Regions from separate parts of the Mesorhizobium sp. CA16 genome, predicted to be linked through region 2. Evidence: predicted binding sites of a transcription regulator. Region 2 holds the regulator's gene; each other region holds the start of a gene.
What was found. Region 2 encodes HrcA, which represses chaperone genes, less so after heat shock. Its sites were predicted from a motif close to GTTAGCACTCNCNNNNNGNGAGTGCTAAC; they were not measured.
Positions count from the first base shown of each region.

Region 1: the regulator HrcA is predicted to act here: its motif matches at 2,378-2,406, upstream of LB525_RS10530 (co-chaperone GroES).
Region 3: the regulator HrcA is predicted to act here: its motif matches at 3,309-3,337, upstream of groES (co-chaperone GroES).
Region 4: the regulator HrcA is predicted to act here: its motif matches at 4,178-4,206, upstream of groES (co-chaperone GroES).

Region 1 covers NZ_JAIUHP010000005.1:269,202-276,806, forward strand. Annotated here, with positions in the region: gene LB525_RS10510 (transglutaminase-like domain-containing protein) at 1-629, opposite strand, end outside; gene LB525_RS10515 (hypothetical protein) at 1,017-1,259, opposite strand; gene LB525_RS10520 (hypothetical protein) at 1,346-1,696, opposite strand; gene LB525_RS10525 (hypothetical protein) at 1,708-1,968, opposite strand; gene LB525_RS10530 (co-chaperone GroES) at 2,461-2,799, shown strand; gene groL (chaperonin GroEL) at 2,856-4,490, shown strand; gene LB525_RS10540 (hypothetical protein) at 4,514-4,729, shown strand; gene LB525_RS10545 (hypothetical protein) at 4,713-5,009, opposite strand; gene LB525_RS10550 (hypothetical protein) at 5,085-5,282, shown strand; gene LB525_RS10555 (hypothetical protein) at 5,363-5,545, shown strand; gene LB525_RS28705 (DUF6527 family protein) at 5,985-6,239, shown strand; gene LB525_RS10565 (AraC family transcriptional regulator) at 6,342-7,319, opposite strand; gene LB525_RS10570 (SDR family oxidoreductase) at 7,332-7,605, shown strand, end outside.
Region 2 covers NZ_JAIUHP010000030.1:19,596-27,200, reverse strand. Annotated here, with positions in the region: gene LB525_RS27150 (RNA polymerase sigma factor) at 1-1,228, shown strand, start outside; gene LB525_RS27145 (glutathione S-transferase family protein) at 1,524-2,147, opposite strand; gene cysK (cysteine synthase A) at 2,257-3,237, opposite strand; gene LB525_RS27135 (LysE family translocator) at 3,426-4,043, opposite strand; gene LB525_RS27130 (PQQ-dependent sugar dehydrogenase) at 4,395-5,735, opposite strand; gene LB525_RS27125 (hypothetical protein) at 5,857-6,054, opposite strand; gene hrcA (heat-inducible transcriptional repressor HrcA) at 6,126-7,223, opposite strand; gene rph (ribonuclease PH) at 7,443-7,605, shown strand, end outside.
Region 3 covers NZ_JAIUHP010000003.1:67,310-74,914, reverse strand. Annotated here, with positions in the region: gene htpG (molecular chaperone HtpG) at 1-63, opposite strand, end outside; gene LB525_RS06210 (DUF982 domain-containing protein) at 124-426, opposite strand; gene LB525_RS06205 (helix-turn-helix domain-containing protein) at 407-805, opposite strand; gene LB525_RS06200 (hypothetical protein) at 866-1,081, opposite strand; gene groL (chaperonin GroEL) at 1,155-2,783, opposite strand; gene groES (co-chaperone GroES) at 2,845-3,159, opposite strand; gene LB525_RS06185 (hypothetical protein) at 3,490-3,837, shown strand; gene LB525_RS06180 (usg protein) at 3,851-4,123, shown strand; gene LB525_RS06175 (Hsp20 family protein) at 4,364-4,840, shown strand; gene LB525_RS06170 (Hsp20/alpha crystallin family protein) at 4,929-5,438, shown strand; gene LB525_RS06165 (hypothetical protein) at 5,881-7,305, shown strand; gene LB525_RS06160 (hypothetical protein) at 7,413-7,605, opposite strand, start outside.
Region 4 covers NZ_JAIUHP010000006.1:109,676-117,280, forward strand. Annotated here, with positions in the region: gene LB525_RS11405 (OsmC family protein) at 1-246, opposite strand, end outside; gene LB525_RS11410 (zinc-dependent alcohol dehydrogenase family protein) at 284-1,294, opposite strand; gene LB525_RS11415 (TetR/AcrR family transcriptional regulator) at 1,409-2,017, shown strand; gene groL (chaperonin GroEL) at 2,101-3,753, opposite strand; gene groES (co-chaperone GroES) at 3,817-4,113, opposite strand; gene LB525_RS11430 (class I SAM-dependent methyltransferase) at 4,342-5,142, opposite strand; gene LB525_RS11435 (hypothetical protein) at 5,215-6,066, shown strand; gene LB525_RS11440 (SDR family NAD(P)-dependent oxidoreductase) at 6,075-6,836, opposite strand; gene LB525_RS11445 (LysR family transcriptional regulator) at 6,941-7,605, shown strand, end outside.

The DNA of each region.
Region 1 (7,605 bases), on a different contig from region 2:
CAGGCGCTGAAGTCCATGGGGTCGACGACCGGGACCCCGATGTCGCCGAGGTGTCCGTTGACATAGCGTGCAGGAATATTGAGGCAGCGGCACAAAGTCAGCGCGAGATGGGCGAAGTCGCGGCAGACGCCTATGCGTTCCTGGTACGCCTCGAAGGCCGTTCGCGTCGATCTGGCCTGCATGTAGTCGAATTGAATATGACCGTGGACGAAGTCGCAGATTGCTTGCACGCGGCCCCAACCTGGGGCAGTGGCGCCAAACATGTCCCACGCCGCCTGGCTGAGACGATCGGTTTCGCAGTAGCGACTGCCCATTAGGTAGACAAGGCAGCCGTCCGGCAAATCCCACACCGCTACTTCGCGGGCAGCTGGCAGCAGCCTGTCTATCTTGCCGTCATCCTCGATCGTTGCATCGCCCCACATCGTCAGGTCGCCCGCGGGCGCGACAAGCCGGCGGCATCGGTTGCCAAAGAGATCATGGTAGGTCGATGTCGGAACATCGGGCGTGGTGAAGACCGTTTCGGGGATCCTGATGTCGGCCGCGCGGTCGTCGTGGACCGATAGCAGGCATACCAATGCGGTCGGTTGCTGGCAGGTCAGCGTGATCTCATAGCCGTAGCGGATCAGCATGTGGATCTTTCCTGCCGGAAATCAGCGGGGGTCAGAGTGCAGGAACCGCGACGGTTGCGGGAGTAGGCTTGGCAAGCAACATCATGGATGGACATCAGCAAGGCCTCGAATGCTGAAAGGTATCTTGTTTCAGCAGGCCCGGTCTCGGCCAAGCCGATATCCGATTTCGCGAGCGCCTCGACATCGACCAAGAAGCAAGCCGTCATGATCGGTGAGGCGGACGGCGTTGCGCGCTGAAAACGTGGAAGTCGGTCCAGGAGCGACCAACTTCCACTCGACGGCCATTTGATGGTCCATAGAAATTGCGCCCGGACGCGCCGCCCTCATTTTCCCAGACCGCAAGCGCGGCGACGTTGCGGGTCCGACAGCTTTCGTTGTTATGGCCACTCATGATGTTAGCCGATCCTCATTACTCGCCTCCCCGGCGAGAACGCCCGAATAGAGCGTTGCGCCATTCGCATCGGCGATCGTCATGGCGTCCGGCCGCTGCGGCATGTTCAGGGTCCCAGCCAAAAGCCTGGCGATTTCGATCGCATCGTCGAGGTCGGCGGCTTCCGCGGCCTCGCGGCCGAGCACGGCATGCGCATCGTCCGCTTCTCGGGTGCGATAGAATTCGATCATGATCTTCATCATCATCCATCTCGCTGTGTCAGTTCTCGCCTTAGCCGCGAGGGGTACTGATGTCAGGAAGTCTGGTGTGGGCGCCGAACACGCTTTTAGGCTTGGGCAGGGCCTTTTCCTGCTTCGGCTTCCTGATTTCCCGGCTCGAGCGTTTCGGTCCCTTTGCCATGTGCGAACGTCCTTTCGATGAGCGTTATGGTGTCACCCGGCGATGTGGCGACCGGTTCGAGACTGTCTTGCGTCGCCACCCGTTCATGAGGTTCGCCGTCGTTGCGGATGCGGTACTGCGCCGAATCTTCCCTCGGCGGGAGTCTGGCTGTGATCCGGTAGATTTCCGAAGTCTTTGGAAACGTGCCGAAGCCGCCCTTCAGCCGGACAGCCTGTCCGAGGGCAAATAGATGCGTTGCGGCTTCGCGGCGGACCGTGTGTGCGTTGCGTTGCATCATCGTGGTTCTCATCATTGTCTCTGGTCCTGCTCCAGTGCGGCTTTGAGCGATGCCGGTTCGATCGGCACCATCTGCCGCGTAGCACCGCTTGCGGAGATCGCCGGCAGGTGAATGAAGGTGGCGACGCGGCGCCACGCGATCAGGGAAGCTCCTTCGAGGGCTTCCTCGTCGTGATCGACGCGGTAGTCCCCGGGTGGTTGCGGTGCATCAAAGCCGGGCAGCGAAAACGCCGACTTGAAGCGAACGATAGTTGGTGTGGTGCGGCTGGTCATTTGTTGCGGCTTTCAGCGGAAACCCGCGCCTGCGCGTTTCCCTATCATTCCCACTCGAACCACCGGAATGATGCCCGACGCTGCCAGTACATCCGTGGTCAGCGTCGATGTCATTCCAGGGGTTCGAACGGAACGAAATGTGCGCCGGACCGGCGCTGCACTCGTTTTCGAGAATTCGGTGTGAATGGCGGGGCTCTGACACAAAGCCAACTCGACCAAATCAACGAGTTTTACCTATGCGCCTCATTTGAGTTCTAAACAAGGTCGAGACGCTTTTTATTTGTCCCTTGAAATAACAGACGCACGCCCGCAAAATTCAAGCCGGCAGAAAATTTCCCACAAGTGCGGATGAATTTCTGCGCGGCTCGAATTATTTCATTCGAATTCTTGGTCATCGGCGAGAAATAATTCTGGCACTCCTATCTATCGAGTGCCAACCCGCCTATACAGAGGCAGCGGCCGCCCAATGCCGGCCACAGAAAGAAGTTCCCCATGAAATTCCGGCCACTCCACGACCGCGTCGTTGTTCGCCGCGCCGAAGGCGATACCAAATCCAAGGGCGGCATCATCATTCCCGACAATGCCAGGGAGAAACCGCAGGAAGGCGAAGTGATCGCCGTCGGCCCGGGAGCACGCGACGAAAGCGGCGCCTTGATCGTGCCCGATGTGAAAGCCGCCGACTTCATCCTGTTCGGCAAATGGTCCGGCACCGAGGTCAAGATCGATGGCGAGGACCTTCTGATCATGAAGGAAGCCGACATCATGGGCATCATCGACAAGAGCGAGACCGGCATTGTCGACAAGACAATGGCCGTCAAGAACGCCGCCTGACCGGGCAGTCTTCACGGCAAACGGCGCACTCCAATTTTCGAACGGGATCAACGATCATGTCTGCCAAGGAAATCAAATTCTCCACCGACGCGCGCGACCGCATGCTGCGCGGCGTCGAGCTCCTGAACAACGCCGTCAAGGTGACGCTCGGCCCCAAGGGCCGCAACGTCATCATCGACAAGGCTTATGGCGCGCCGCGCATCACCAAGGACGGGGTGACGGTGGCCAAGGAAATCGAGCTTACCGACAAGTTCGAAAACATGGGCGCCCAGATGGTGCGCGAAGTGGCCTCGAAGACCAACGACCTTGCCGGGGACGGCACGACCACCGCCACGGTGCTGGCCGCCTCGATCCTGCGCGAAGGCGCCAAGCTGGTCGCTGCCGGCATGAACCCGATGGACCTCAAGCGCGGCATCGACCAGGCGGTCACCGCCGTGGTTGAGGAAATCAAGGCGCGGGCCAAGAAGGTCAAGTCGTCGGCCGAGATCGCGCAGGTCGGCACCATTGCCGCCAATGGCGATGCCAGCGTCGGTGAGATGATCGCCAAGGCCATGGACAAGGTCGGCAATGACGGCGTCATCACTGTCGAGGAAGCCAAGACCGCCGAGACCGAGCTCGACGTCGTCGAGGGCATGCAGTTCGACCGCGGCTATCTCAGCCCGTATTTCGTCACCAATGCCGACAAGATGCGCGTCGAACTGGAAGAGCCCTATGTGCTTATCCACGAAAAGAAGCTCGGCAACCTGCAGGCGATGCTGCCGATCCTCGAAGCAGTGGTGCAGGGCGGTAGGCCGCTCCTGATCATCTCCGAGGACGTCGAAGGCGAGGCGCTGGCCACGCTGGTCGTCAACAAGCTGCGCGGCGGCCTCAAGGTCGCGGCCGTCAAGGCGCCGGGCTTCGGCGATCGCCGCAAGGCGATGCTGGAAGACATCGCCGTGCTCACCGCCGGCCAGATGATCTCGGAGGATCTAGGCATCAAGCTCGAAAACGTCACCATCGACATGCTCGGTCGCGCCAAGCGCGTGCTGATCGACAAGGACACCACCACGATCATCGACGGCGCCGGCGCCAAGGCCACCATCCAGGCGCGCGTCGCCCAGATCAGGGGTCAGATCGAGGAAACCACGTCCGACTACGACAAGGAAAAGCTGCAGGAGCGGCTGGCCAAGCTCTCCGGCGGCGTTGCGGTGATCCGCGTCGGCGGTGCTACGGAGTCGGAAGTCAAGGAAAAGAAGGACCGTATCGACGATGCGCTGAACGCCACGCGCGCGGCTGTCGAGGAAGGCATCGTGCCCGGCGGTGGTGTGGCGCTGCTGCGCGCCAGGTCGGCGCTCAAGGGCCTGACCAGCGCCAATGTCGATGTCACCGCAGGCATCTCGATCGTGCTCCGGGCGCTCGAAGCGCCGATGCGCCAGATCGCTGAGAATTCCGGCGTCGAAGGGTCGATCATCGTCGGCAAGCTTGCCGACAGCAAGGACCACAATCAGGGCTTTGACGCCCAGAACGAGGTATATGTCGACATGATCAAGGCAGGCATCGTCGATCCGGCAAAGGTGGTGCGCACGGCACTGCAGGATGCCGGCTCGATCGCAGCGCTTTTGATCACCGCCGAAGCCATGATCACCGACATTCCGGCCAAGGATGCCGCACCTTCACCTAGCGGCGGCGGCATGGGCGGAATGGGATACTGAGACCTTGGCGCCAGGAGACGGCCGTGCGTGAACCGACGCTACCCCCGGTGTTCGGCAGGCTTGGGGTCAAGTCGCCGGTCGCCATCGTGGCGGCTTCGGCCACATCCAGCAATACGACGAACCTGGCGGCCCGTATGCGAGAAGGTCTCTCGTCGCGCAGGGGCCTGGCTTTGAACCTCGGCGTGGTGCTGTGGACAGTACTTGTCCTGGCGGCGGTATTTTTCATTCTGCAAACCTGAACCGATCGGCGGCGGGCGAAAACGAAAGGACGCGGAATATGGCAAACCGCCACGGCTTCGTATGGACCATCCGGACAGCTGGACCGTTTTCGACGTCTTCACCGGCCAGCCCGCCGAGTCCGATCACAAGATCATGGTCGGCATCAATGCCGGCCAAGCGTACGAGATGGTAGCCGGCTGAGCGATCAAGACGCCAAGCGGTGGGAAGAGGCCGGCCGCTGACTTGTGCCGATGTACCAATGAATAAATCCGCCGGAATGTCGGGGGCGTACAGTGCCATTGTCGCCGGTCAGAACATGGGCACCGGCGCTTGAGAGCGTCCATCATACTCCCGCCCCTCGATGGGAGCCGGATTGTGGACAACGATCATTCCGCCGATGTGATTTCGACTTTGGACTGCAATATCCTGCGCGACGCCTTCAGAACATCGGTCATCATCGAAAATCGCATCCCTGAGGATCAATGGCACGGAAACGCCGCGCTTCTGATCCGCGATTATGCCGGCAACTCCGATTTTGATTCGGCACTGCTGGCCTGGATCGTACGAAAGTAACCTTGCCGCCGTGCATAACTTGCCGGAGCGGGCAGCTGCTCCGCGTTCGCTTTCATTTTTTGCCTGAAAGGATGATGAGCATGAGATACTTGAAAACCCCGGATGCTCCGGTCGTAACGATCGAGCCAATCGTCGAGGCCGCAAAAGTCCTATCGAAGCGGCTGACGATCAGAAGCGACGAAGCCGCAAGACGAAAGATCGCCGACACCGACGGCACGATGCGGCGGGCGCGTCACCTTGCTGAAAGCAACCGCCTGATTTAATGCGCCTACGTCGGCTTTCGATCAGGTCGAGACTTCAAGGCGCCCACGGTAAACGTCCGCTATCGCGCATCCGAAGACCTGAAGCTCCCTTTCGGCATCCGGCCCCGAATGAGAAAAAATCGACTTTCCCTTCGATCGCACCGGGATCATGTCGCACCGTCATCTGGGTGGCTCGTGGTCGTTCCGGTGGCTGCCACGAACGGCAGATAAGCGCCTAAACGGACGTTTTGCGGGGCGGACCGGAAGGACGGCACAGCGATGCTCGTCGGTATCGCGCAGTTCGGCTGCGCCAGGACCTGAGGATACTGGCGACCGTAGGCGAACTTCGGGGTGTAGCTCGCGAGCTATACGTGGCCGATGAGTTCGACATCGCTGTGCATCTTTGCGCCTGCGGTTGCGGTACGAAGTTAGGACGCCGCTCGGCCCTCCTGAATGGCGAGTGACCTATACGAACGGTGGGCCTACGGTCGTTCCCTCAATCGGGAACTGGCAGTTGCCGCGCCGCTCGCACTCCGTCATCACAGGCGGAAAAGTCCTGTGGGCAGGCCAGTGGAGTGAGGAGAACATCAACGCGGGCCGCATCGCGGAACAGCACCGAGGCGAGACCTACTATGCCGCTCGCCCGCACAATCGCAAATGGTGGGTCCGATTTGGCAAGTGGCTGCGCGGCCTGTTTAGTGGTGGCAGGAACTAAGGTCGGTTACCGAACGGCAGCTATCTGCAGGGTCCGCTCCAGGACCGGACAGTCAGCAGTCGGCCCCCACTGGCACAGCTATGAATACCTGATTTCGCCGCTTCAAGCACCGCGGGCGTATTGCGCTGGCGGCGCCCCCACGCACCGCGAGAAGGCTGAGCTGAAGGCACTCGTCGAGCCATATCCGGTCTTCGCCGCAATCTGCGCGATGCTGTGCTGCCGCGCTCTAAGCATGTGCTTGGCCAGCGTCATCCTCCAGCTTTGCAGGTATTCCATCGGCGCCATGCCCACCACTCGGTTGAATCGCGTGAAGAAGGCCGAGCGGGACAGCCCCGCCTCACGTGCCATCTCGGCGACGCTCCATGCGCGATCTGGCGCCGCGTGGATGGCGCGCAGCGGGCCGGTCAACCGGTCGTCCGCCAGCCCGCGCAGCAGGCCTGGCGTGGCACTCGTCTCGGTCGCAGAACGCAGAGCTTCGATCAGTAGCACCTGCAGCAGATGTTCCAGAACCACGTCGCGTGCCGGGCGATCCGCTCTCGCCTCGTCCCGCACCAGTCGCGCCAGGTCGCCAAGACGCTGCTCCCCCCGCACCATGGCCATATCGGGAAGCAGCGACACCAGCAGCTCCGCATCCGGGGCGCCGAAGCTGCAATACCCGATGAGCTGCTGCACCTCGACAGCGGCGTTCTCTGGCCCGATCCGCACTGTTCCGTCCGGACGGATCAAAGGGCGGCTTTCCAGCCCAGGCGGCGGTTCGGGATCGGCGCTCGACATGGAAAAGCTCTGCACCGCCGGCACCAGCACGAAATCGCCTTGGCAAAGCTTCATCGGCGGCTTGCCGTCCACCTCGAGACGCGCCTGACCGGCAAGGAGCAGACAATAGTAGACCTGTCCAACCTCGGTCCGCCGTACGCGCCAGGGGCCGGAAGCGTCCACCAGCTTCGAAAAGGGCGCGCGCGGACGCAAAAGGGCGATCACTTCGGAAAGCGGATCTGACATTTCGGACTTTCGATAAACAGTGACGGACATGCGATTATAGAAAATTCGCTCCGCAAGGTCGATATCCAAAGCATCCAACAACGGAGACACCCCATGAACACCGTGATGATCACCGGATGCTCCTCTGGCTTCGGGCTGGAGACCGCGCGCCACTTCATCGACAAGGGCTGGTCGGTCGTCGCCACGATGCGCAGCCCGCGCGAGGATGTCTTGCCCGCCTCCGATCGACTGCGCATCCTGCAACTCGACGTGACCGAGCGCGATGCGATCGGCCGCGCGGTCGAGGCAGCAGGTCCGATCGATGCGCTCGTAAACAATGCGGGCATCGGCTGGATGGGACCGCTGGAGGGCACGCCGGAAGAGATAA
Region 2 (7,605 bases):
CGCGCGGGCGGCCGCCGAAGCGGCCGCCCGGCGCAGCTACGGCAAGCTGGTCGCCTGGCTGGCGGCGCGCACGCGCGATGTCGCCGGCGCCGAGGACGCGCTGGCCGATGCCTTCGCCGCCGCGCTCGAACGCTGGCCGCGAACCGGCGTGCCGGCGCAGCCCGAAGCCTGGCTGCTCGCCGTGGCGCGGCGGCGCGACGTAGACGCCGTGCGGCGTCGTCTGACCCGCGAGGCGGCGCGCGATCATCTGCAGCTGATCGCCGAGGAAATGGAGGAGCGCGTGCGCGGCGAAGACCTGCCCGACGATCGACTGCGGCTGATGTTCGCCTGCGCCCATCCGGCGATCGAGGCCAGCGTGCGCGCGCCGCTGATCCTGCAGACGATCCTCGGTTTCGACGCCGCGACGATCGCCTCGGCCTTCCTGGTTTCGCCGGCGACTATGGGCCAGCGGCTGGTGCGGGCCAAAGCCCGCATCCGCGAGACAGGGATTCCGTTTCGCGTGCCGGAGCAGGCGGAACTGGGCGAGCGGCTGGGCGCGGTGCTCGAAGCGATCTACGCCACCTTCGCCGAGGGCTGGTCGGATCCGACCGGCACGGACAGCCGCCGGCGCAATCTCGCCGCCGAAGGCATCTGGCTTGGACGGCTGGTCGCCTCGTTGATGCCCGACGAGCCGGAGGCGCTCGGCTTGCTGGCGCTGATGCTTTTCGCCGAGGCGCGCCGCTCGGCGAGACGCGACCCGCAGGGCGACTTCGTGCCTTTGGTCGAGCAGGACATCGCGCTCTGGGACGACAGCCTGATCGACGAGGCGGAAGCCTTGCTGGTGCGCGCCGCGCAAAGGGGGATCATCGGCCGCTACCAGCTGGAGGCCGCCGTGCAGTCCGCCCATACGGCACGCCGGCGCGGCAGCGGCACCGACTGGGCGGCGATCCGCCAGCTGTATGATGCGCTGCAGGCCGTGGCCGGCTCGCCCGTGGTGGCGATCAACCGCGCGGTGGCGATCGCCGAAACCGAGGGCGCTACGGCCGGCCTAGCGGCGCTTTACGTGCTGGGCGACGACAAGCGGCTGGAGGACTACCAGCCCTATTGGGCGGCCCGCGCCGGGCTGTTGGCGAGACTCGGCAATATCAAGCAGGCGGCAGAATCCTACGACCGGGCGATCGGCCTCGAGCGCGACGCCGCGCTGCGGCGTTTCCTGCAGGGCGAGAAGGCGAAGCTCGTCAGGAATTAGGGCAATGCCAGGGAGATTGGCTGCAGCCTCCCGACCTCGTCATTCTAGGGCGGAGCAAGGAGCGAAGCGACGCGCGCAGACCCTAGAATCCATGCCGTTACCTTGGCCGAAGGATGCAAACGGCGCAGAATTCTGCACCGTTGCGGCGCGTCGAAGTCACGGAATGGATCCTCGGGTCTGCGCGCGTCGCTTCGCTCCTTGCTTCGCCCGTGGATGACGATGCCGGACCGTTTCGGCCAATCTCCAAGGCGTGCGATCTGCCAGCGCAACCGCTGCGCACTTGCCTGGAATTGCCCTAGGCCCACATCTCGTGCGTGGCGTTCAGCTTGCGCATCAGCTCATTCTCGCGCAGCCTCGCCCACAGGCGTTCGATGTTCGGCCAGGCGCCGCGCGCCTTCTGGACCTCGGGATGCCAGGCCACCAGCATGACGAGGTAGATGTCCGCCAGCGACAGCGTCTTGCCGGCCAGCCAGTCGCGGCCGGCCAAAGCCTGATCGAGAATGGCAAAGCCGCGATCCATCTCGGCGACCGCCGCCTGCTTAACCGGCTGCAGGCCGTCGCCATCGGTGGTGTAGCGTTGGGCATAATAGAGCCGCAGCACCGCCGGGTAGAGCACCGACGACATGAAAGCCAGCCAGCGCAGGAAATCGGCGCGGGCGGGCGAGCCCGCTTGCGGCGCGAGACGAGCTTCAGGGTGGCGCTCGGCGAGCAGGATGCAGATCGCCGCAGATTCGGTCAGCGAATGACCGTCCGGCAGTGTCAGCACGGGCACCTGGTTCAAAGGGCTGATGGCGAGGAAGGCCGGATCCGGCGGATCCTTCTTGGGTACGTCGATCTGCTCGAAGGGCACGCCGGCCATGGCAAGCGCCGCCTCGACGACGAAGCCGCCGCTGTTTGGGCGCGTATAGAGCTTGTACATGAAAACCCTCCCACCGGCCGATTGGGCCGGCGGCGATATGAGCCGGAAGCGGCGCCTGCCTCAAGCCGCCGACGAATGCCACCGGCGCCTTTTCAGCGGTCCAGTCCGTTCAGGCCCCCAGCCCGTCGAACAGGATGGTCGAGAGATAGCGCTCGGCGAAGGAGGGGATGACGACGACGAGGGTCTTGCCCTTGTTCTCCGGCCGAGAGCCGACGACGATTGCCGCCTGGAGTGCCGCGCCCGACGAGATGCCGACCGGAACGCCTTCGAGCCGGGCGACGAGACGCGCATTGGCGACCGAATCCTCGTTCGAGACCCTGACGACCTCGTCATAGATCGAGGTGTCGAGGATTTTGGGCGCAAAGCCTGCGCCGATGCCCTGGATCTTGTGTGGGCCGGGCTGGCCTCCCGACAGAACCGGCGAGGCTTCCGGCTCGACCGCCACGACGTGCAGCGAGGGCTTGCGCTTCTTCAGCACCTGGCCGACGCCGGTGATGGTGCCGCCGGTGCCAATGCCGGCAACGAAGATGTCGACCTCGCCATTGGTGTCGTTCCAGATTTCCTCGGCCGTGGTGCGGCGGTGGATTTCAGGATTGGCCGGGTTCTCGAACTGCTGCGGGATGATGGCGTTGGGCAGCGTCGCGGCGAGCTCGTCGGCCTTGGCGATTGCGCCCTTCATGCCTTTCGGGCCTTCGGTCAGCACCAGCTCGGCGCCGAGCAGCGCCAGCATCTTGCGGCGCTCGACCGACATCGTCTCCGGCATGGTGAGGATCAGCTTGTAGCCCTTGGCGGCGGCGGCGAAGGCGAGCGCGATGCCGGTGTTGCCGGAAGTCGGCTCGATCAGCGTGGTCTTGCCGGGCGAAATCTTGCCGGCCTCCTCCAGCGCCTCGATCATGGCGACGCCGATGCGGTCCTTGACGGAGGCGATCGGGTTGAAGAATTCGAGCTTGGCCAGAAGGTTGGCGACGATGCCCTTCTCCCTGGCGAACTTGTCCAGCCTGACCAGCGGCGTGTCGCCAATCGTCTCCGTGATCGAGTTGAAGACGCGGCCGCGGCCGGGCACGCGCGCGGAGGTGACGGGCTTGTTCATTGGTTTCGCTCCCAAGGCAATGGCACAGGCGGACAGAATAAGACTTTCAACCGCGCAAGATAGGCTGCGGCTGGAAAATATCCGAGTGGGGCGGTTGCTCAAAAGCGCCCGAGGCCGGAAATGCATTTTCCGCCACGCCGGGTTTCAGGAATAGTTTGGCCGAATTCGGGATCGGTTGAGATTGGAACCTATTGACGCGCCGCTATGGCGGCAGCCGCGCCCATCATGAAGCCGGCGGCGGTGCGGTTCAGCACCTTCAGCGCGCGCGGCGATTTCAGGAACCAGCGCGCCTTGGCCGCGAGCGCCAGATAAGGCACCAGCACCACGAACAGAACCGCCACAGTGAGCATCGCAAGAATCGCGTAGTCGGCGAGCGTGATCGTCTTCAGGTCGACGATGGTCGGCGTGATGGCGAGATAGAAGATCATCGTCTTGGGATTGCCGAGCGTCACCGTCAGCCCGGCGATGAAGCTCGACACCAGCCCGCCTTTGGCCTTCCGCGCCTCGACGGTCTCGGGCGTGATGCCGCTGGTCCAGAAGCGCCAGGCGAGGAAGGCGAGATAGGCGACGCCGGCCCATTTGATGGCGAGGAAGACCATGCCGAAGGTCTGGGCGACGAAAGCAAGCCCGAGCACGACGGCGGTGAGATAGGTGAGGTCGCCGAGCATCAGGCCGAACGACATGGCAAGCGAGGACCGGAAGCCGGAGCCGAGCGCGCGGGCGACAAGCGCCGTGACGCCGGGGCCCGGAATGGCGGCGGCGACGCCGAGCGCGGCGCTGTAGGCAAGGAATCCGGTGAGTGTCATTGGTTCTGGCCTGGCGTATGTGGGGCTGGGTTTTTATCACGATGCCGGATCGACGGTAATTCCCTCGCACTGGAATTCGTTACGCCAGCGCGACTGGCACGGGCATTTGGCCGGTCGCCCGGCGGGCGCCTTGGAGATTGGCTGGAGCGTCCCAACCTCGTCATCCACGGGCGGAGCAAGGAGCGAAGCGACGCGCGCAGACCCGAGGATCCATTCCGTGACCTCCGAGCGCCACAACGGTGCAGAATTCTGCGCCGCTGCACTCTTTGATCAGGGTCACGGAATGGATTCCAGGGTCTCCGCGACGCCGCTTCGCGGCTGCTCCGCCCTGGAATGACGAGGTTGGAGGAGCTACCCACCATACGTAATACGCCAGATCGTCCCGTTGCCGTCCTCGGTTAGAATCAGCGCGCCGTCCCTGGCCACGGCGACGCCGACCGGCCGGCCCCAGACCGCGTCGTCGGATATGACGAAGCCGGTGGCGAAGTCCTCGTATTCGCCGGTCGGCTTGCCGTCCTTGAATCTCAGCCGCACCACCTTGTAGCCGGTGCGGACATTGCGGTTCCACGAGCCGTGCAGCGTGACGAAGGCGTCGCCCTTAAAATCGGCCGGGAAGTTGGCGCCATCATAAAAGGCGATGTTGAGCGGCGCCGAATGCGCCTGCATCAGCACGTCCGGAACCGTGACCTTGCCGGCGAGATCGGGGCGGGCGCCCTTGTGGCGCGGGTCCTCATTGTCGCCGATATAATACCAGGGCCAGCCATAGAAGGCGCCTTCCTTCACGGCGGTGGCATATTCGAAGGGGGTGTTGTCGCCAAGCTCGTCGCGCTCGTTGACGACGCACCAGAGCGCGCCTGTCTCGGGCTGCATGGTCATGCCGGAACAGTTGCGCAGGCCGGTGGCGACCGTCCTGCGGTTGTTGCCGTCGGGGTCGAAGGCCAGCACGTCGGCGCGACCCTGTTCCGGACCCCAGGCCTCGCCCAGCGGCTGCGATTTCGTCCACGCCTCGACACCGCCCTTCGGCTTCGCGCCCATGTCCTCGGCGATGTTGGAGCCGGAACCGACCGACAGATAGAGCGTCTTGCCGTCGGGCGAGAAGGCGATGTCGCGCGTCCAGTGGTGGCTCGCGGGGACTTTGGCGACGATGGTTTCCGGCTTGCCCGACGCTTCCAGGTCGCCGTCGCGGTAGGGGAAGCGGACGACGCTATTGCTGTTGGCGACATAGACCCATTGCGGCTTGTCGCCCGGCGGGTAGAAGGCGATGCCGTAGGGCCGGGTCAGGCCCTTGGCGAAGATCGACTCCTGTGCAGGCTTGGCGCTGCCTTCTGCGAGGCGATAGACGCGCACCTGGCTCGCCCGGCTGTCGGCAACGAAGAGGTCGCCGTTCGGCGCCACCCGCACGACGCGAGGACTGTCGACGCCGGATGCGATCAGCTCGGCGGAAAAGCCGGGCGGAAGCTTTGGCTTAGCATCCTCAGGACGATCGGTGACGCCGCCGCCGTTGGAGGCGGACTCCGTCATATCGGGTTTCGGCAAATCCTCAGGTTTCAGCAGCCGGCGCACGCCCGGACGGTCGGCTTTCCAGTCGCCGAAAGCTTTTTCGCCGCTGAGCAAGGGCTGACCGGCCTGCTGCGCAAAGGCAGCCGTGGCAAAAACCAGTGCGAGGCCCGCAAGGCCGGCGATCCGCATCATGCTGTCCTCCGTCTCTGCCACTATGTCCTGCCTTCGGGTGCCTCAGTCGATAAGGCCCCGGAGATAGAACATATTGGGCTAACGATCGAAAAGAGAAGCTCGCGCACGTGACTTGCCGGCCTCAGGCCTCTTCGGGATCCAGATCGTCGTCGAGGCGCTTTTCCAACTCGACGAGATCAGCCGGCAGGGGCAGGCCCATGGCGCGCATCTCCCTCAATTTCTCGCGCAGCTGCTCCTGGATCTCGTGCTCGTCCTCGGGCTGGTTCACCATTTCCTCGAGCAGCAGGCTGATCTGGGCCTTGAGCGATTCCAGCGCCATGTTCTTCTCCTTTGCACCCTCAGCTGTGTCGAGGTTCAGGTCAGGCCAGCCTCACCTGAATATCGATACACCTAACGAAGCATGCGGGAAATCAGTTGTGCAGTGTAATCGACCATGGGCACGATGCGGGCGTAGTTCAGCCGGGTCGGCCCGATGACGCCAAGCGCGCCGACGACGCGGGCGTCCTTGTCGCGATAGGGGGCGACGACCAGCGAGGAGCCGGACAGCGAAAACAGCTTGTTCTCCGAGCCGATGAAGATGCGCACGCCAGGCCCCTCCTCGGCAAGGTCGAGGAGCTGCAGCAGCCCGTCCTGCGTTTCGAGGTCCTCGAACAAATGGCGTAGCAATTCGAGATCGGCCTGAGCGGTGACGTTTTCCAGGAGGTTGGCGCGGCCGCGCACGATAAGGCGCGCCGGCAGGCCGCTTTCGGCGCCGGCCCAGACCGCGAGGCCTTTCTCGACCAGATCCTGCGACAGCGTGTCGAGGGCCGCCCTGGTCTCGTCCTTGATGCGGGCGATTTCCGCCCGCGCCTCGGCCAGCGTCCGGCCACGGATATGCGCATTGAGGAAATTGGACGCCTCGTGCAGCTGCGACACGGTGGTGCCGGCCGGCAGGTCGACGACGCGGTTCTCGACATCGCCGTTCTGCGACACCAGCACGGCGAGCGCCTTTGCGGGCTCGAGCTGGATGAATTCGATGTGCTTCAGCGCCACCTCGTGCTTGGAGGCGAGCACGAGGCCGGCGCCGCGCGACATGCCCGACAGCATCTGGCTGGCCTCGGTCAGCATATGCTCCAGCGTCGCGCCCGAGCCGGAGGCGCGCACCTGCGCCTCGATGGTGCGGCGCTCGTCGTCGGAAAGGTCGCCGAGCTCCATGAAGGCGTCGACGAAGAAGCGCAGGCCGGTTTGGGTCGGCAGCCGCCCGGCGGAAACATGCGGCGCGTAGATCAGCCCCAGATGCTCGAGGTCGCTCATCACATTGCGGATGGTGGCCGGCGACAGCGACGAGGGCAGGATGCGCGACAGGCTGCGCGAGCCGACCGGCTCGCCGTCGCGCAGGTAGGAATCGACGATCCGCCGGAAAATATCGCGCGAGCGCATGTCGAGTGACTGAAGTACGGGCGACTGAGGCCCGGGCAACTGCGACGTCGGATCGACTGGTTTGTTCATTCCGGCGAGAAACCTCCTGCCGAAAGATATAGACTTAAGCCACAGCGGCGCAACCCGGTGCCGCGCTCGCGGTCACACGGTGCCGCGTTTGCGGTCACCGGTGGCGCGTTCGCAGTCGCGCGGCCCGTTTTCCTGCGCGGCGTCCTTTTCCTTTGCGACTTGCCCCGCATGCGTCTACAAGCCGGCCACGATTCCGGAAACGACAAGAAAGAAGGCCGAATGCGCCCCTCCAAACGCCAAGCCGACGAAATGCGCGCCATCTCCTTCGAGCGCGGCGTCTCCAAGCATGCCGAAGGCTCGTGCCTGGTGAAGTTCGGCGACACGCATGTCCTGTGCACGGCGAGCCTGGAGGAAAAGGTGCCGGCCTGGATGCGCAATTCCG
Region 3 (7,605 bases), on a different contig from region 2:
CAGCAGCCGCGAGACGTCCGCCTCGAATGTCCTGGTTTCCTTCGCCTTGGTGTCCGTCGTCATTCAAAATTCCTGGGTTCGGTTATTTTGTCCGTCGCGCCAGCACGCGCCGGTTTCAAATCTTCAGCCATTGTTGCTTGTGGACGCGCGCCCTGCCAGCGCTGCGGGCGCCAGCGAAACCATGTCCGGCGCCAGGATATCGTGGCGGCGGGCGAAGGCAACAAGGGTTGTCCGCACCATTTCCGCGTCGATCTCGCCGGCAATGCCGGCTCTGCAGGCGTTGAGCGCCATCGCATATGCGCTGCTCCTGCTCGCAGCCGGCCAATCCTGCAGCAGGGCATAGGCTTCCATCATGGTCTCGAGCCGGACCGGCAACCCCATTCCGACAAGGATGGTGACAGGGTCTTCAAAGCGGTCGTGGCTCATGGTCAGAACCCTCATTCGGGTGGGTGCTCATGGCGCCCGGGCGAAGGCCGGTCGTCCCGGCCAGCACATGTCGACGCGGGTAGGGCGGTTGCAGGACGATGCCGTGCGGCCGCGGCTGGCCTATGCCGTTGAACGCCTGCACAACCACCGGGCCCGCCGGCGTGTGCGTCGCTGAATTCTGCCGGTTAAGGCGCGGCGGGGGCAGCGCCTTGTGTGCCTTGGCGAGGGCCTCGATCCAGGCGGCGACCGCCAGCGGCACCGGCGCGCGCCCCTCGAGCCAGCGTGTCACGTCGTTTCTGGGCCAGCCAAGTTCCTCGGCGACGTCGGCAGCTTCCCATCGCAAGATTCTCAGGCATTCGCGCAATCGTCCTGCAATCATGGCAATCCTCGTCCGTTCGCAGTCACATGGGCCCCGCCTTGGAGGCGGGGCCCGATTTTGCTAGCCGCCCCCGGATGTTTCGGTGGCCGACACGTGCTGTGCGGCAAGAAACATCAGCGTTGAGGCGACGGTCCGCCGGTTCCACCCGGCGGATTCGGCCGTGTCGAGCAAGCCTGCCAGCAGCGGCTTCAATGCGCTTCGGCATTCGGCTTCATAAGCGAGGAATTCGCTTGCCGGGCGCGTCGGCGCCGGAACCGAGCCATTGCCGCTCATCATATCCATAATGGCCTCCCATCGTGCATTTCGAAACGCCCGCTCCCGTTGCCGGAAGCGGGCTCCCGTCGGCGTCTCAGAAGTCCATGCCGGCGCCAGCCGGCATGGCCGGAGCGGCCTCCTTCTTCGGCTTCTCGGCCACCATGGCCTCGGTGGTGACGAGCAGTCCGGCAACCGAGGCCGCATCCTGCAGCGCGGTGCGCACGACCTTGGCGGGATCGATGACGCCCTGTTTGTAGAGGTCGCCATATTCGCCGGTCTGGGCGTTCCAGCCATAGGCGAATTCGGTCTTCTCGCGCAGCTTGCCGACGATGATCGAACCTTCCGACCCGCTGTTCTCGGCGATCTGGCGCGCCGGAGCCTCGATCGCGCGCCGCACGATATCGACGCCGTATCTCTGGTCCGGGTTGTCGACGGCGACTGTGTCGAGCGCCTTGGCCGCCCTGAGCAGGGCAACGCCGCCGCCGGGCAGGATACCTTCCTCGACCGCCGCGCGCGTGGCGTGCAGCGCGTCGTCGACGCGGTCCTTCTTCTCCTTGACCTCCACTTCCGTCGCGCCGCCGACGCGGATCACGGCAACGCCGCCGGCGAGCTTGGCCAGCCGCTCCTGCAGCTTCTCGCGATCATAGTCGGAGGTGGTCTCCTCGATCTGCGCCTTGATTTGCGTGATGCGGCCCTGGATCTCCTCCTTCTTGCCGGCACCATCGACGATGGTGGTGTTCTCCTTCTCGATCGCGACCTTCTTGGCGCGGCCGAGCATCTCCAGCGTGACGTTCTCCAGCTTGATGCCGAGATCCTCGCTAATGGCCGTGCCGCCGGTCAGGATGGCGATGTCCTCCAGCATGGCCTTGCGGCGGTCACCGAAGCCCGGAGCCTTGACGGCGGCGACCTTAAGCCCGCCGCGCAGCTTGTTGACGACGAGCGTGGCCAGAGCCTCGCCCTCGACATCCTCGGCGATGATCAGGAGCGGCTTGCCGGACTGGACCACGGCTTCGAGCACGGGAAGCAGGGCCTGAAGATTGCTGAGCTTCTTCTCGTGGATCAGCACATAGGGCTCTTCGAGCTCGACGCGCATCTTGTCCTGATTGGTGATGAAATAGGGCGAGAGATAGCCGCGATCGAACTGCATGCCTTCCACGACTTCCAGCTCGGTCTCGGCCGTCTTGGCTTCCTCGACGGTGATGACGCCTTCGTTGCCGACTTTTTCCATAGCCTCGGCCAGGAAGCGGCCGATCTCGGCATCGCCATTGGCCGAGATGGTGCCGACCTGTGCGATCTCGTCGTTGCTGGTGATCTTGCGGGCGTTGACCTTGAGTTCGGCGACGACAGCATCCACCGCCTTGTCGATACCGCGTTTCAGATCCATCGGGTTCATGCCCGAGGCAACGGCCTTAGCCCCTTCGCGAACGATCGCCTGGGCAAGCACGGTGGCAGTGGTGGTGCCGTCGCCGGCGATGTCGCTGGTCTTCGAAGCGACTTCGCGGACCATCTGGGCGCCCATGTTCTCGAACTTGTCCTCGAGCTCGATCTCCTTGGCGACGGTGACGCCGTCCTTGGTGATGCGCGGCGCGCCGAACGACTTGTCGATGACGACGTTGCGACCCTTCGGACCGAGCGTCACCTTCACCGCGTCGGCGAGGATGTTGACGCCGCGCAGCATGCGCTCGCGGGCGTCGGAATGGAATTTGACTTCCTTGGCAGCCATTGGATCACTCCTTGTTTAGGCAGCTTTCATTGACTGGGTTGCGGTTCTATCGAAGCCCCGGTCAGGCGGCTTTCTTCAGCGTCGCGGCCTGCTCGATCACGCCCATCACATCGCTTTCCTTCATGATGAGCAGATCCTCGCCGTTGAGCTTGATCTCGGTGCCGGACCACTTGCCGAACAAAATGCGGTCGCCGACCTTCACGTCGAGGGGCACGAGCTTGCCGCTCTCGTCGCGGGCCCCCGGGCCGACGGCGATGACTTCGCCTTCCTGCGGCTTTTCCTTGGCAGTGTCGGGGATGATGATACCGCCGGCCGTCTTCTCTTCGGCCTCGATGCGGCGCACGAGCACGCGGTCATGCAATGGACGGAACGTCATATCGTTCTCCTTCAGGACAAACAGATTGCGAGCAGTTCCTCCGCTCCGGACCGGCAGGACCGGAGCGGGGCTCGCGCGACCCTTTCGGCATCGCGCGCATGTCGAGCTAATTTTGCCTTCATCTACTTTCAAGGGGGTACCGCAAATTTTTTGGCACTCTCGACCGTTGAGTGCTAGCGCGCTGAAAACATGCGGTAAATTGGCCCGCTCCGATAACGAAGAGGCTTGAATTCGCGATTGAGTTGAACAAGATTATCGGTGCCCGGCAGCGCCGGGACCGCTGAGAAATTGGAACCCGAAGCAAGGAGTTTTTGGAGACGGAGGACAGAAATGGACCGACAGACGCTTTCGCCGATCATTCCTTCCCTAGCTCCCGAACTATCAGACCTTTCGCTCGACCGGCTGCTGTCGCCGGCCAGGCATTTTCAGCACCCGCGGGATGTGCTGGAGGACGGCTCGCTCGATATATGGGAAAAGCGGGCGATCCTTTCGTCCTGGGCGTCCGATGCTTGCGCCGTAGAATCGATGCCGGCGCTGCGCCAGCCGCCGGGCACCGAGCGGCCGGTCTCCTTCGACGACATCATGGATGCGCTGCGCCGGCTTGATGCGCTGGCTCCGCCGCCCAGCGGCCCTGCCGATGACGACCACCGGCAGGTGGTCGACCGGCTGAGCGCGTGAAGGCCCGAAGGCGATGGCGGTCAGCAGGGAATTCCGCTTGCAGATGAATGGCTATGGCTTGGCCACTGCCGAGATCCATTATCATCTGCCCGACCATCCCAGCCTGCTCCAGCTTTACGTCTGGCAGGACTATGATCTTGCCCCGGATTTCCCGGCGCTGAGGGGCTTTCTGGGCTTTTGGCAGCGCGAGCTGGCTGGCGCCTTGCATTCTGTCCGTGTCGCTCACCATCGACTCATCAGGGCGTCGGAATGGCGGGCCGTCGACGGGATCATCGCGATCCATTGAAGATCAGCTCCCCGAGGCGGTCGTGGTTGTGCGGCCGCCTCCAACTCATGATTTGCCTGCCTGCATGCAGACGAAGGGACTGACTTTCACGACCTGAAGGCTGCTTCGAAGCGGGCCTTGACGTGCCCGTGTTGAATTCCCAGATCGATTACGCCGGTGCTTGAGAGAGACCGGCAAGGTCAAGGGGCGCCGCTTCCTTGGCGCCCCTCGTATCTATGTTGCTCAATGGAGGATGTAGCTATGAGAACCACGTTTGACTTCAGTCCCCTGTTCCGGTCGAGCATCGGCTTCGATCGAATGCTGAACGCGCTCGAGACGGCGAGCCGGATCGAGACCGTCGACAATTGGCCACCCTACGACATCGCCAAGACTTCGGAAGACGACTACCGCATCAGTATGGCGGTGGCTGGGTTCTCGCAGGACGAACTGGCCATTACCCAGGAGCAGAACATGCTCATGGTCTCTGGCCAGAAAGCCGGCGAGGACAAGGGTGAGTACCTGCATCGTGGCATCGCCGGCCGTGCATTCCAGCGCCGCTTCGAGCTTGCCGACCACGTCAAGGTCGTTGGCGCCAGCTTGGTCAATGGGCTGCTGACGATCGATCTGAAGCGCGAAATTCCAGAAGAGATGAAACCGCGGCGGATCGAGATCGCGGCCGACAAGGCAACGCTCAAAGGCACGACAAAGAAGATCGAAGGCGAGAAGCACGCCGCCTGAGGGCTTCTGTGAGCGCATCCGCGCTACGCGCCGGGCACTGCGCGGCGCGTAGGAGCTTTTCGAGCCGATGAACAGAAAGGAGCAAACCATGAGTGTCCGTGATCTGATCCCCTGGGGCCGGAGCAACGGCAACCAGCTTCCAAGCATATTCCGCGACGGTGAGCGCGATCCGTTCCTGTCGCTGCATCGCGAGGTGAACCGCCTGTTTGACGACGTTTTCCGCGGCTTCGACAGTCGGTTGCCGTCACTTGGCGGTGTCTCCGCCCTCGGCGCCGGTTGGCCGAGCGTCGAGATCTCCAACGGCGAGAAGGAGATCAAGGTGATGGCCGAGGTGCCTGGCCTCGAACAGAAAGACATCGAGGTCCTGCTCGACGACGGCGTGCTGACGCTGAGAGGCGAGAAGCGCTCCGAGACGGAGGACAAGGATAGGCAGTTCTCCGAGCGCTATTACGGCCGCTTCGAGCGCCGCATCCCGGTCGGCTACGAGGTCAAGGAAGACGAGGTGGATGCCCGCTTCAAGAACGGCGTGCTGACCGTCACCTTGCCGAAGAGCGAGAAGGCGCAGTCGCAGGTCAAGCGCATCGACATCAAGAGTTGATGCACCGACGCGGGAGGTCGGCCCATCCGCCTCCCGCGTCGACTCCCATAGAGCCACGGCAACCGGATGCTCGCGCAAGCAACTCCACTCGATCGATCATGGGCGGCCGAGGAAGAGAAAATTTATACGGCGGGAGCTTCTTTTTTCCGTCCAGAAGTCTTCGCATCGCTCATCTGAATGATGACAAGCAGCTCGCTGTCTTTCCCTTCTGCTGCGCATGCTTTCAGCACCTATCCGGAGAGAAAGCTAACATATGTTAGGAACGGGAGAGGGGCTCACCTAGCGCGGATCCGCATCAGATTGGGACCGGCGATAACCTTAATTTTGGTTTCCTTTGCACAGGCTTCCCGAACGGAAGGTAACGCGATAGATTAGTAATTCGTTAAGTACGCCCGGGGGCGAGCGTAAAAGATGTGTCGTCGAGCGTAAGGGATGTGCCGTGATGAATTTCAAGTCTCTGATCAAGCGGGCCGAGGACGTCGATAAGGAATTTCAGGAACTCCAATCGGATCTGGCGGAGGCGTTCGAGGACGTTCTCAAAGATGACGAACAGCCGCCGTCGGAAGACGACGCCGTCGCCGGTCGGGAACTGGTTGCAAGCGACGAGAATCCGCCGGCCGAAGAGCCGTCCGACGCAACGGCATCGCGGCTGACACCGCATACCCAGACGCGGCTGGCCGCCCTGGAGGCCGTCACCGGGCTTTTCCGGGACGGGCAGGGCCATCTGCAGGAGATCGAGGCAAAGCTGGCGGAGATCGCCACTGCGCATCATATGACGCGCGAAGTCCTCAACGTCTTCCATCGCGACGTGTTGCGCTCCAACGAGCTGGAGCTGGCAAACCTCGCTCTCACCGCCGAACACAAGACATTGTCGGAACAATTGCTTGACGCCGCCCGCCGGCAGCGCGAACGCGACGGCGCGGCCGAAGCGTGGCAGCAGCGCGAGGCGAGCCTCGTCCAGGACCGGGAGCAGCTGCGCTCGGCGCTTGCGGCGGTGCGCCTGGAGCTGGTGGAGATGGGCAATGAGACCGCCAGGCGCGAGACGGAGTTCGGCGAGATCGTCAAAGCCCTGACGGCCAAGACCGTCGAAGTCGACAGGCGCGGCGCCGAGAACAAGCTGCTGCGCGAAAAGCAGGTCGGCCTTTCGGTCGATCTGGAGCAGGCGCAAAAGCGCGAGGCGGAGGCCCGGCACAAGTTCGACGAGTTCGCGGCAACCCACGCCAGCGAAACCGCCCATATCGCCGAGCTGATGGCTCAAATCGGCAACCACGAAAAGGAAGAAACCCGGCTGCAGAAAGCGCTCGAGGCAGCGCAGGCCAGGCTTGCCGAAACAATCGAGGCGGCGCGGATCGCCGAGAGCGACAGCACCGCCGAATTGGCACGCAGCCACGCGGAAATGCGCGGTTTGCGTGCCGAGATCCAGGAACTGCAGTCGCGTCTGGACAAGGTCTCGACCGACAATGGCGAAGCCACGGACGAGATCACCAGGCTAAAGGCGCAGCTGAACGACGCCGTCACCGAACGCCAGATTGCGGAGAAAAGGCTCGCCGTTCTCAAGGACGAGAGCGAAGCCGACAAGAAGAACCTGTCCGAGGTCAGCACCAATTTCTCACGGCTTTCGCTGCAGCAGGCGTCGGAGCAGATCCAGCTCGATATCCAGAAGCAGGAATGCGAGGATTTGCGCGCCGAAGTCGAAGCGCTCAACGCCCGCATCCGGGAATTGCTGCCTTATGAGCGCCTGCATCGGGTGACCGACGCAAGGTCGCGCATGGATGCCGCGCCTCAAACCAACGGGATCATCGCGGAAGCGGCGCGCCCCGTCGCGCGGCGCGTTTCTCGGCGCAACATGCGGGCGAACGGAGGCTGAGGGTTTCGAGCGGCTCGGCTTCGACAGCGCCGGCCCGCTCTATCTCTATGGTTTGAAACCGCTCCACTTCGAGAGCCGCTGCGCTTTCCTGGAATTGCCCTGGCGGACTATTTCCCAGCCATGTCGTCGGCAAGGTCCTGCGCCTGCTTGAACAGCGCCGGGAAGGACGGGTCGCCAGGCAGGCGCTGGGCCATGCAGGCGCGGTAGTCGGCGTCGCCCTTTTCCCAGGCGGCGTTGGCGGGATCGGAGACCTGCGGATCGTCCTGGTCCGAACCCTGGTCGGCCTGCTGGGCTTTCTGC
Region 4 (7,605 bases), on a different contig from region 2:
CACCTTGGCGATGGTGCCGATGCTCTCGGCCGTATGGCCTTCGGCGCCGAGCATGGTGGTGAGCGCCATCGAGAAGCAGCCGGCATGGGCGGCCGCGATCAATTCCTCTGGATTGGTGCCCGGGCCGTTCTCGAAGCGCGACGGGAAGGAATAGGCGCCTTCGAAAACGCCGCTGCCCAGCCGCAGCCGGCCGGATCCTTCCTTGAGCGTTCCTTGCCATTGGGCCGAGGCTTCGCGGATTGTCATGGCTGATCTCCTTTCTGTTTGCGGGAAAGCATGATGGTCACGCGCCGTCGATGACGACCTTGCCGAAGACGTCGCCCAGCTGGAAATGGCGGTAAGCCTCGCGCGCCTCGGCGAAGGGGAAGACCTTGTCGATGATCGGTCTCAGCCGGTGCGTGGCGACCGCGGCAAGCATCGTCTCGAGCCCGTTGCGGCTGCCGACAAAGAGACGGGCGATGGTAACCAGGCTGCGCTGATAGACGGCGCCCGGAATTTCGATCGACTTGCCGTTGCGGTCCTGCACGGTGAGCAGCACGATGCGCCCGTGAAGCGTGCTGGCGATCAGCGATTGCGCAAAAGTCGCCGGGCCGCCGGTTTCGACGACCAGGTCGATGCCGCCGGTCGCCTCGCGCAGCTTCATGCCCCATTCCGGTGTCTCGGCTGCCGCGACGACGAGGTCGGCGCCGAGCGCCCGCAGCCTGTCGGTCTTCTCCGCCCGCGAGGTGACAGCGGCCACACGGCAGCCCATGAGCTTGGCGAACTGCAAGGCAAACAGCGCAACACCACCTGAGCCAATGGTGAGAACCCATTGACCCGGCTTCGGAATCTCGGCGTGCGTCAGCGCGCTCCAGGCGGTCAGCCCGGCGCAGGTGAAGGTCGCAGCCTCCTGCCAGGAAAGATGGTCCGGCAGTCGCACCGCCCATTGCTCGTCAAGCAGCGCATATTCGCTCAGCATGCCGTCCAGCGTGCAGCCGAGCTGGTCGATCATGCCCGGATGGATGCGGCCGTCGATCCAGCGCGCGAAATAGCTGCCGGTGACGCGGTCGCCGACGACAAAGCGAGTGACGCCGTCGCCGGCGGCCGCGACTTCGCCGGCACCGTCGCTCAGCGGCACGATGCCCGCGCGGGGTGCCAGAGGATAGGTGCCGTTGAGGATCATCGTGTCGCGGCGGTTGAGCGAGGCGGCGCGCACTCGTACCAGGATCTGGTTTGCACCCGGCTTGGGCAGCGCTTCCTTGCGCATGACCAGCCTCTCGATGTCGCCGAATTCCTCAAGCCGGTATGTCCGCATTTTTGCCTCCAGTATATGTAGACCGATTTACATATTATGTAGACCGATTGTCATATTCAGGGCAAGTCCTATAATGCGCGCTCCTGACAAAGGTTGACATTTTGAGAGGTCGACGTGGCGACTGACACACGCACCCGCATGATCGAGGCGACGGCGCTGCTCATCCGGCAGCGCGGCTATCACGGCACGTCGCTGAACGACATTCTGAGCGCCAGCGCGGCACCCCGCGGCTCGCTCTATTTTCATTTCCCTGGCGGCAAGGACCAGCTGGTCATCGAGGTGACGCGCGCCAGCGTCGCCGATGTGACAGAGCGGCTGGGCGCGGCGCTGTTGGAGGAAAGCGATCCCGCCGTTGCAGTCCACCACATCTACCAGTCGGTCGCCCGCATGCTGGAGGAGAACGAATTCTCGCTCGGCTGCCCGGTGGCGCCGGTGGTGCTCGACGCGCCGAACGACGTTCCGGACCTGGTTGAAATCTGCCGCTCAGCCTTCGAGCAGTGGATCGGGCTGCTGCGCCAGGCTTTCATGCGGGCAGGGGTGCCGGAGCGGCGCGCGCAGGCTCTGGCGTTGCTGGTCGAATCCTCGCTCGAAGGCCTGATGGTGATCGCCCGTGCCACCCGCGACCGTACCCCGGTCCAGGCGGTTGCCGACGAGGTCGCTGCGCTGGTCGAGCAGGCGGTGCTTGCCGGAAAGGCAGCACGGCAGGCGGAGAGTGCCGCCTGAGGAATCGGATTTGATCTCCAAATGCAAAACAAAAAGGGCGCCTTTCGGCGCCCTTTCGTATGCATTGGCTTGGTAGCCTGGATTTAGAAGTCCATGCCGCCCATGCCACCCATGCCGCCGCCGGGCATGCCGCCCGGCATACCGCCGGCAGCTTCCTTCTTCGGAGCTTCGGCGATCATGGCTTCGGTGGTGACGAGCAGGCCGGCGACCGAGGCCGCGTCCTGGAGAGCCGTGCGCACGACCTTGACCGGGTCGACGATGCCCATGGCGATCATGTCGCCATACTCGCCGGTCTGGGCGTTGTAGCCGAAGGTCGCGCCCTTGTTGTCGAGGATCTTGCCAGCGACGATCGAGGCTTCGGCACCGGCGTTGGCCGCGATCTGGCGGGCCGGAGCCTGCAGCGCGCGACGAACGATGTTGATGCCGGCGGCCTGATCGGAGTTGGCGCCGGTGGCCTTGAGGTTGCCCGAAGCGCGCAGGAGCGCAACGCCGCCGCCGGCGACGATGCCTTCTTCCACGGCCGCGCGGGTCGCGTTCAGGGCGTCATCGACGCGGTCCTTCTTTTCCTTGACTTCCACTTCGGTCGCACCGCCGACGCGGATCACGGCAACGCCGCCGGCGAGCTTCGCCAGACGTTCCTGCAGCTTCTCCTTGTCGTAGTCCGAGGTGGTCTCCTCGATCTGCTGCTTGATCTGGGCGACGCGGCCCTGGATCTCGGCCTTCTTGCCGGCGCCGTCGACGATGGTGGTGTTCTCCTTGGAGATCGACACCTTCTTGGCGCGGCCGAGCATGTTGAGGCCGACATTCTCGAGCTTGATGCCGAGGTCTTCCGAGATGACCTGGCCACCGGTGAGAATGGCGATGTCTTCCAGCATGGCCTTGCGGCGGTCACCGAAGCCCGGCGCCTTGACGGCGGCGATCTTCAGGCCACCGCGCAGCTTGTTGACGACCAGCGTGGCCAGGGCCTCGCCTTCGACGTCTTCCGAGATGATGAGCAGCGGCTTCGAGGTCTGGACGACGGCTTCCAGGACCGGCAGCATGGCCTGCAGGTTGGACAGCTTCTTCTCGTGCAGCAGGATGTAGGCGTCCTCGAGATCGGCGACCATCTTGTCGGCGTTGGTGACGAAGTAGGGCGACAGGTAGCCGCGGTCGAACTGCATGCCTTCGACGACTTCCAGCTCGGTCTCGGCGGTCTTGGCTTCCTCGACGGTGATGACGCCTTCGTTGCCGACCTTCTGCATCGCTTCCGCGATCATCTTGCCGACCGACTCGTCGCCATTGGCCGAGATGGTGCCGACCTGGGCAACTTCCTCGGAAGTCTTGATCTTCTTGGCGGCCTTGCCGAGCGCCGTGACGACTTCGGTGACGGCGAGGTCGATGCCGCGCTTCAGGTCCATCGGGTTCATGCCGGCGGCGACCGCCTTGTGGCCTTCCTGGACGATCGACTGCGCCAGGACCGTTGCGGTCGTGGTGCCGTCGCCGGCGATGTCGTTGGTCTTCGAAGCGACTTCGCGGACCATCTGGGCGCCCATGTTCTCGAACTTGTCCTCAAGCTCGATTTCCTTGGCGACGGTGACGCCGTCCTTGGTGATGCGCGGGGCGCCGAACGACTTGTCGATGACGACGTTGCGGCCCTTGGGGCCGAGGGTGACCTTCACCGCGTCGGCGAGGATGTTGACACCGCGCAGCATGCGCTCACGGGCATCGCGGGAGAATTTTACGTCTTTGGCAGCCATGTTTTAGCTCCTGGCAGGGGCTCGGGAAGAGCCCGAAGATGAAGATTCAGGTGAGGCCGATGATCAGCCGATGATGCCCATGATGTCGGATTCCTTCATGATCAGAAGGTCTTCGCCATTGAGCTTGACTTCAGTGCCCGACCACTTGCCGAACAGGATGCGGTCGCCGGCCTTGACGTCCAGCGGCACGAGCTTGCCGCTTTCGTCGCGGGCACCGGAGCCGACGGCGATGATCTCGCCTTCCTGCGGCTTCTCCTTCGCCGTATCCGGGATGATGATCCCGCCGGCGGTCTTGGATTCGGATTCGACCCGGCGAACGACCACGCGGTCATGAAGCGGGCGGAACTTGGACTTTGCCATGTTTTCTTCCTCGAATGAGAACGGTGAGAACTGTTCCTCCATCCGGCGAGGCCGCCGGATATAAGTTAGCACTCACCAAAGGCGAGTGCTAACGTGGCGCTGAGATAGGCCGCTGGGTTGCCGGAGTCAAGGCGCGCGCAACGGGGCAGCGGCGCGAAATTTTTTTCGTGCGAGACGCAAGGCCGAAATGCACCGGCCATCGCGAGGCGCCGACGAGCAACCCGCCCGTTAGTCCAGGCGCCTCGGCGAACGCAGCACCAGCAACGGGCAGCGTTCTGCGAGCCCGTATGTGCCGGTCGAGGCCAGCCGGACGTCATCGAAGAAGGTCTGGGCTTCCTTGATCAGCGCTGCTGCGGGGGCGAAGCTGTAGACGACGGACGAGTTCCGGTAGACGTCGATGGTCCCGATGGTCGGCAGCTCCCACCCGGTTCGAGCCGACAGCTCCTCGCGGTCGGGAAACATCCTGTCGAATTGTTCGAGGATGCCCCTCACCGGTATCGTGTAATCAGGCGCTCCGCCGATGGCGGTCATGGCCACGCGCCATTTGAGTTCATGGAAGGTCGAGACGTCGCCGCTCAGCGCCAAGGCGCGGACATCCTTCGGGTCGTCTGGAGTTCCGGGGGAAGCATAAAGCCTGATGGCGGCACGCCCGTCGGATTTGAGCGCACGCGCGATCGACACGAACAGTGAGCGTCTGAGGTCGGCGGCGCCGATGACCGAGAGACAGCCATCGCCGATCAGCGCTTCGATGCTCGCGCCGGGAAACGGCAAGTCGAACCAGTCGCCCTGCACCGCCTTGCGCATATCGGTGTCGCCCGGCCAGATGCCGGCAATCATGTCGGCGGACTCGTCGACCGCCGTCATTGTGACGCCGAGCCCGGCGAGCTCGGGCGTCACGCCGAGCATGACGACGTGCGATTGCGAAAGCTCGAGCTCACGTTCGTAGGCCTCGACCACCTGAGCCGGCGGCCGCAGCGGCGAGCCGAGCAACTGCCAGTGCTTGCGAATTGCATTCCAGTGCTCGGTCATGCAAACCCTGTATCGGTTAGGCATTGTGTTCGGTCGCATAATCGAAGACGCATGATAAGCCAAGTGGGGCGCATGGCACGCATCGCCGTCATCACGCATGAGCAAGACCGCTTCCAGACCCGGCGCGGGCTGCTGCTGCGCCGTGACAGCCCGTATATGCTCTTCGACCTGCTTGAGGAGCTGAAGCGCCGCGGCCATTCGGTGCGGGTCCTGCGCGGCACCTCGGCGAAGCCGGCCGCCGACATCGCGGTGCTGCATCTCGACGCGACCGTGACGCCGCCCGATTATGTCGACTATGCGCGCCGCTTTCCCTTCTGCCTCAATCTTGGGGCCGCCGACATCTCGAAACGCCGCATCAGCGGCGCGGTGATTGACCAAGTCGACGACTGGCAGGGACAGGTCATCGTCAAGAGCAGCCTCAACCATCGGGGAACGCCGGAACAGCAGCTGAACCGGCGCGCGCGGCGAGCCGGCAGACCGGAGCCGTTCCCCGGCGTCCAAGCCTTCGAAAAATACGAGATCCATGCCTCGCTCGCCGATGTTCCGGCCGCGGTCTTCGAACGCCGGGATCTGGTCGTCGAGAAATTCATTCCTGAGCCGGAGCCGGACGGTTTTGGCGCCCGCTTCTGGCTGTTCTGCGGCGAGCGCGAGCGCTGCACCCGTCATGTCTCGCCGCAGAGCCTGGTCAAGGGCGACGACACCATCCGCCGCGAGGCGGTGCCCGTGCCGGACGAGCTGCGCGCGCTGCGGCGCCAGCTCGGCTTCGATTACGGCAAGTTCGACTTCGTCATGCATGAGGGCAGGGCGGTGCTGCTCGATGCCAACAAGACCCCTGGGCGTGCCAGGAACCTGTCGAGCTTCATCGCCGCCGGCAATGCCAATCTTGCCGACGGCTTCGAAGGACTGATCCGCCAGGTCAAGTGACCGATCGTCTAGATATTCATGCCCCCAGACACCTCGATGCGCTGGGCATTGACCCAGCGATTGTCGTCGGAGAGCAGCGAGGCGATCATCGGCCCGATATCGTCGGGGACGCCGACGCGGCCGAGCGCGGTGACGCCGGCCACCATGCGGTTGATCTCGGCATTGTCGCGCACATGGCCGCCATTGAAGTCCGTGGCGATCGCGCCGGGCGCCACGGTGTTGGCGGTGATGCCGCGCTGGCCGAGCTCCTTGGCGAGGTAGCGCGTGAACACCTCGATGCCGCCCTTCATCATCGCATAGGCCGACGATCCGGGAGCAGCAAAGCGGGCGAGCCCGCTCGAGATGTTGATGATGCGTCCGCCATCATTGATCAGCGGCAGCAGCGCCTGGGTGAGGAAGAACACGCCCTTGAGATGGACGTTCATCAGCGTGTCGAACTCCTCTTGCGTCGTTTCGGCGATCATCTTGCGCAGGCCGGTGCCGGCATTGTTGACGAGATAGTCGAAGCGGTCGCGCTGCCAGGTGTCCTTGAGGGTCTTCTTCAACGCCGCAACGAAAGCCGGGAAGCTGGCGACGGCGCCGGCGTCGAGCTCAAGCGCCGCTGCTCGACCGCCAGCAGCCTCGATCTCGGCGATTGCGCTCTTCGCCTCGTCGGCGCGCGAGCGATAGGTGACGATGACGTCGACGCCCCTCCGGGCAAGGTGGATCGCGGTGTTGCGGCCGAGGCCGCGGCTGCCGCCGGTGATGAGAGCAATGGGACGAGTGGTCATGGCGAATCTCCTTCTTTTGGATGGAGATGCATATACTCGCCTGCCTGATCGATATAATCGGCCATGGATTGCCAACACTATTCAGTCTGTGCGAACAATCGGCGATGGACCGGTTCGACAGCATGCGGCTCTTCACTCGCGTTGTGGAACGGCGCAGCTTCACCGCGGCCGCCGCCGATCTCGGCCTGCCGCGCTCCAGCGCCACCGCCGCGATCAAGCAGCTCGAGGAGCGGCTCGGCGTACAATTGCTGAGGCGCACAACGCGCCACGTCACCACGACGCTGGACGGCGAGGCCTATTACCAGCGCTGCATCGGCATCCTCGCCGACATCGAGGATGCCGAGGGCAGCTTCGGCGGGCATGAGGTGCGCGGACGTCTGAGCATCGACATCAACGGCAACATGGCCCGCACCTTCGTCATTCCGGAACTGCCGGCGCTGCTCGCCCGCTATCCCGGGCTCAGCGTGCATATCGGCGAGGGCGACCGCTTCGTCGACCTGATGCGCGAAGGCGTCGATTGCGTGGTCCGCGCCGGCACGCTGCCCGACAGCGACATGATCGCGCGCCGCATCGGCATGGCGCGCGAGGCGACGGTTGCCAGCGTCGCCTATGTCGAGCGCTACGGCCTGCCGCGCACTCTGGACGAGCTTGCCGGGCACGTCATGATCGGCTTCGTCTCGTCCCGCACCGGCCAGGTGATGCCGCAGGAGTTCACCGTCGATGGAAAGATCCGCGAGATCGTGCTGCCGTCGCGCGTCACCGTCTCCAA